2 regions of the Psychrobacillus sp. FSL H8-0487 genome follow, and region 1 is predicted to be linked to the other one. Evidence: a T-box and tRNA genes for the amino acid it is inferred to sense, from the RefSeq annotation. Region 1 holds a T-box; the other holds one or more tRNA genes.
What was found. A T-box is a leader RNA that pairs with one kind of tRNA and senses whether it is charged. The one in region 1 lies ahead of proS (proline--tRNA ligase), so its partner is inferred to be a tRNA-Pro.

Region 1 (2,466 bases):
TCATTATATACTACTGTTACAGGTGATGAGAAATAAAACTAGAAGTGTAATTGAACTTTGCATTTCGGGAGGGGATACAAAGTTGTTAAATCTAGTTGCATATAAGTTTGCTCGTGCAAACATGTAAAATTTATTATTGTTTGAATAAAGACCCACTTTCATTTAATTTTTTAAACTATATATGTACTTTAGTAAGTGAGACTCTTAAAGGTAGAGTTTGAAAAGATTCACAAGATAGCTTATTAAGCCCTCCCGTGAACCAATTCTAATAGTAAGTAAAACCTATCCAACAAACTGTTTGATTAGCTCGTTAAATTTTTCTCGTTCTTCCCAGAAAAGCCCATGTCCGCTATAGTGAAATGGAACGAGATGCGAATTTTTTATGGCTTCGTTAAGCTCTTGAGCTTGTTTAAATGGCACAAGCTTGTCATGCACACCATGAACGATTAATGTAGGAACTGTTATTTTAGGAAGATCAGTATCAAGCTTTTCATCTCTTAAAGTGTTGATAATTGCTGCAGTGGACCATCCAGCTGCCTGTAGTCCTAATCCATTAAACCAATTAGAGAATGGGGCAGAAATATATTGAAAGAAGAAAGTATCTGTTACACCTTGCATCATTTTAGGTCGGTCGTTTAATGTTTCTGTAAGAAGTCGGTTCGCTGTTTCTTGTGTAAATCCAGTTGGAGCAGCGGCGTCGATTAGAATCAGTCTCGATAATCCGTAAGCATTGTGACGAGTCGCATATCGTATAGCGATTGCTCCTCCTGTAGAATGGCCAGCTAGAGTAAAGTTGGTTAACTGGAGTGATTTAACTACTGCATGGATGTCATCTGCTAGTCTGTCAAAGTTGTAACCATGGATTGGTCTATCTGACTTTCCAAAACCTCTCCAGTCAATACCTATACAGCGGTAGCCCATTGATGGGAGAACATCATACTGATATTCGAATTGTTCATGGTTTAAAGGCCAACCATGTAAAAATACAATTGTCTTGCTTGCACTAGGATTAATATCCTCTACAAATAAATTCACACCTTGTTCTACGTTTACAAAGTAACCCACGCCAATTCCTCCATGAAAAAGTTTTATAGGTTAAGATACTCGAAAGTGTTTAAATGGGTGATTCGCAAGATACTAACCACAAATCGCAAATTAGATTTTTTTAATCGCAAGTTCGCCTAAGATAATCGCAAGTTCCAAGGCTTGCTCTTTTATAAAAAAACATAAAATTATTAGCAGAGCTTTATTCACATTGTATTAAAGTAGGATATTTGGTATATTATTAGTAATACAATCTACGAAGTGACCAAGTAAATGAGAATTGTGAAACAGAAAGTATAGCCAATGCTGAAAGCTATACCACCGCTTCTTATTGAAACCTATCACGGAGATGTTATGTAAACATAACCGAGTCGTTTTCGTTAACAAACGTTTAGAGGGCTTAAAATTTTTAAGCTAAACTAAGGTGGTACCACGTCTATTCAGCACAGAGACGTCCTTTTACGAGGATGACTTTGTGCTTTTTTCATTGATGTAAATAGGAGGAATATAAATGACAAATCAACAGCAAAACGATTTTACTAAATGGTATATTGACACCATTCAAAAGGCAGATTTAATGGATTACACACCAGTTCGTGGGTGTATTGCTTTTAAACCAGATGGCTTTGAAATTTGGGAGCATATTCAAGATGAGATGAACAGACGTTTTAAAGAAACAGGTCACCGTAATGCTTATTTCCCAATGCTAATTCCTGAATCTTTTTTCCAAAAAGAAAAGGATCATATTGAAGGGTTTGCGCCAGAATTACCATGGGTTACTGAGGCAGCTGGTGAAAAATTAGAAGAGCGTTTAGCATTACGCCCAACATCAGAAACAATGATTGGTCATTTGTATTCGAATTGGATTAAGAGTTATCGTGATCTGCCAGTTCTTATTAACCAATGGGCTAACGTTTTTCGTTGGGAAAAGAAAACACTTCCGTTTATCCGTACTTCTGAATTTTTATGGCAAGAAGGACATACAGCACACGTAGACGAGGAAGAGGCACGTCAGGAAACAATGCAGATGCTTAACATCTATAAAGAGGTTGTAGAGGAGCTTTTAGCAATTCCTGTATATGATGGTCAAAAAACACCTTCCGAACGTTTTGCAGGAGCTGTAGATACCTATTCTATCGAAGCCATGATGAAAGACGGAAAAGCTGTTCAAGCTGGGACTTCTCATTACCTTGGAACAAAATTTGCGGAAGCATTTGATATCAAATACTTAAACAAAGAAAACAAGCATCAGCATGTGCATACAACATCTTGGGGAACATCTACTCGTTTAATCGGTTCAGTTATTATGGTACATGGTGATGAACAGGGTCTTGTATTACCTCCACGTGTTGCACCAACCCAAGTAGTGCTAATTCCTGTGGGTCCTTGGAAGAAGAACCCTGCTATTATGGAGAAACTAGA
Region 2 (2,466 bases), 2.9 Mb from region 1:
GTAGGAGACAGTGTCAGGCGGGTAGTTTGACTGGGGCGGTCGCCTCCTAAAGTGTAACGGAGGCGCCCAAAGGTTCCCTCAGAATGGTTGGAAATCATTCGAAGAGTGTAAAGGCAGAAGGGAGCTTGACTGCGAGACCTACAAGTCGAGCAGGGTCGAAAGACGGGCTTAGTGATCCGGTGGTTCCGCATGGAAGGGCCATCGCTCAACGGATAAAAGCTACCCCGGGGATAACAGGCTTATCTCCCCCAAGAGTCCACATCGACGGGGAGGTTTGGCACCTCGATGTCGGCTCATCGCATCCTGGGGCTGTAGTCGGTCCCAAGGGTTGGGCTGTTCGCCCATTAAAGCGGTACGCGAGCTGGGTTCAGAACGTCGTGAGACAGTTCGGTCCCTATCCGTCGTGGGCGTAGGAAATTTGAGAGGAGCTGTCCTTAGTACGAGAGGACCGGGATGGACACACCGCTGGTGTACCAGTTGTTCTGCCAAGAGCATCGCTGGGTAGCTATGTGTGGACGGGATAAGTGCTGAAAGCATCTAAGCACGAAGCCCCCCTCAAGATGAGATTTCCCATTACGCAAGTAAGTAAGATCCCTCAAAGACGATGAGGTAGATAGGTTCGGGGTGGAAGCGTGGCGACACGTGCAGCTGACGAATACTAATCGATCGAGGACTTAACCAAATTTTGTTTAACGTAACAATGTCGTTTATCCAGTTTTGAAAGAATAAAACTTTTTAAAATAACTCTTGTATTATTCTACAGAGTTGTTATAATAAAAGATGTCTTTCAAAAGTATTCAAGTCTAGTGACGATAGCGAAGAGGTCACACCCGTTCCCATACCGAACACGGAAGTTAAGCTCTTCAGCGCCGATGGTAGTTGGGGGTTTCCCCCTGTGAGAGTAGGACGTCGCTGGGCTTGCAATAAAATTATATATCCCATGGAGGATTAGCTCAGCTGGGAGAGCATCTGCCTTACAAGCAGAGGGTCGGCGGTTCGAGCCCGTCATCCTCCACCATATATTTACTCCTGCCGGAGTAGCTCAACTGGTAGAGCAACTGACTTGTAATCAGTAGGTTGAGGGTTCAAGTCCTTTCTCCGGCACCACTTTTTTCGAGCCATTAGCTCAGTTGGTAGAGCATCTGACTTTTAATCAGAGGGTCGTAGGTTCGAATCCTACATGGCTCATCACTTTTTATAGTGAATTATATTTTTTGCGGGTGTGGCGGAACTGGCAGACGCACTAGACTTAGGATCTAGCGCCGCAAGGCGTGGGGGTTCGACTCCCTTCACCCGCACCATTTAATTTAATAACCGAGCGGAAGTAGTTCAGTGGTAGAACACCACCTTGCCAAGGTGGGGGTCGCGAGTTCGAACCTCGTCTTCCGCTCCAAAGATTCACTAAAGTGCCGGGGTGGCGGAACTGGCAGACGCACAGGACTTAAAATCCTGCGGTAGGTGACTACCGTACCGGTTCGATTCCGGTCCTCGGCACCACTTTTTTGAAACATTGCGCTCGTAGCTCAATTGGATAGAGCACTTGACTACGAATCAAGAGGTTGCAGGTTCGAGTCCTGCCGAGCGCACCATATAACGGGAAGTAGCTCAGCTTGGTAGAGCACTTGGTTTGGGACCAAGGGGTCGCAGGTTCGAATCCTGTCTTCCCGACCAGTTATTATTTTCGGGGCCTTAGCTCAGCTGGGAGAGCGCCTGCCTTGCACGCAGGAGGTCAGCGGTTCGATCCCGCTAGGCTCCACCATGAACATTGAAAACTGAACATGCAAAACGTTAAGAAACATAGCTTTCAACTAACTTGTTAGGATGATAGCAAAACAATTTTGGACATCATTTAATGATGATGCCAGCAAAACAAAATGAGCTTTTAAACTAGTTCTAATTTGTTCGCTTTCAATGTGCTCTGCATACTGGAAGTGAACTATTATGGAGAGTTTGATCCTGGCTCAGGACGAACGCTGGCGGCATGCCTAATACATGCAAGTCGAGCGAATGACGAAGAAGCTTGCTTCTTCTGATTTAGCGGCGGACGGGTGAGTAACACGTGGGCAACCTGCCCTGTAGATTGGGATAACTCCGGGAAACCGGGGCTAATACCGAATAATCCATTTCCTCTCATGGGGAGATGTTAAAAGACGGTTTCGGCTGTCACTACAGGATGGGCCCGCGGCGCATTAGCTAGTTGGTGAGGTAACGGCTCACCAAGGCGACGATGCGTAGCCGACCTGAGAGGGTGATCGGCCACACTGGGACTGAGACACGGCCCAGACTCCTACGGGAGGCAGCAGTAGGGAATCTTCCACAATGGACGAAAGTCTGATGGAGCAATGCCGCGTGAGTGAAGAAGGTTTTCGGATCGTAAAACTCTGTTGTGAGGGAAGAACAAGTATGAGAGTAACTGCTCGTACCTTGACGGTACCTCATTAGAAAGCCACGGCTAACTACGTGCCA

Region 2: it encodes a tRNA-Pro, which carries the amino acid that the T-box ahead of proS (proline--tRNA ligase) is inferred to sense. The anticodon was not compared.

The regions. Positions count from the first base shown of each region.
Region 1 covers NZ_JBBOZA010000001.1:2,957,016-2,959,481, reverse strand. The annotation lists gene MHI47_RS15120 (alpha/beta fold hydrolase) at 283-1,065, opposite strand; T-box leader at 1,292-1,506, shown strand; gene proS (proline--tRNA ligase) at 1,556-2,466, shown strand, end outside.
Region 2 covers NZ_JBBOZA010000001.1:93,696-96,161, forward strand. The annotation lists rRNA gene MHI47_RS00440 (23S ribosomal RNA) at 1-682, shown strand, start outside; rRNA gene rrf (5S ribosomal RNA) at 803-918, shown strand; tRNA gene MHI47_RS00450 (tRNA-Val) at 943-1,018, shown strand; tRNA gene MHI47_RS00455 (tRNA-Thr) at 1,032-1,107, shown strand; tRNA gene MHI47_RS00460 (tRNA-Lys) at 1,116-1,188, shown strand; tRNA gene MHI47_RS00465 (tRNA-Leu) at 1,217-1,301, shown strand; tRNA gene MHI47_RS00470 (tRNA-Gly) at 1,319-1,393, shown strand; tRNA gene MHI47_RS00475 (tRNA-Leu) at 1,409-1,497, shown strand; tRNA gene MHI47_RS00480 (tRNA-Arg) at 1,513-1,589, shown strand; tRNA gene MHI47_RS00485 (tRNA-Pro) at 1,595-1,671, shown strand; tRNA gene MHI47_RS00490 (tRNA-Ala) at 1,684-1,759, shown strand; rRNA gene MHI47_RS00495 (16S ribosomal RNA) at 1,939-2,466, shown strand, end outside.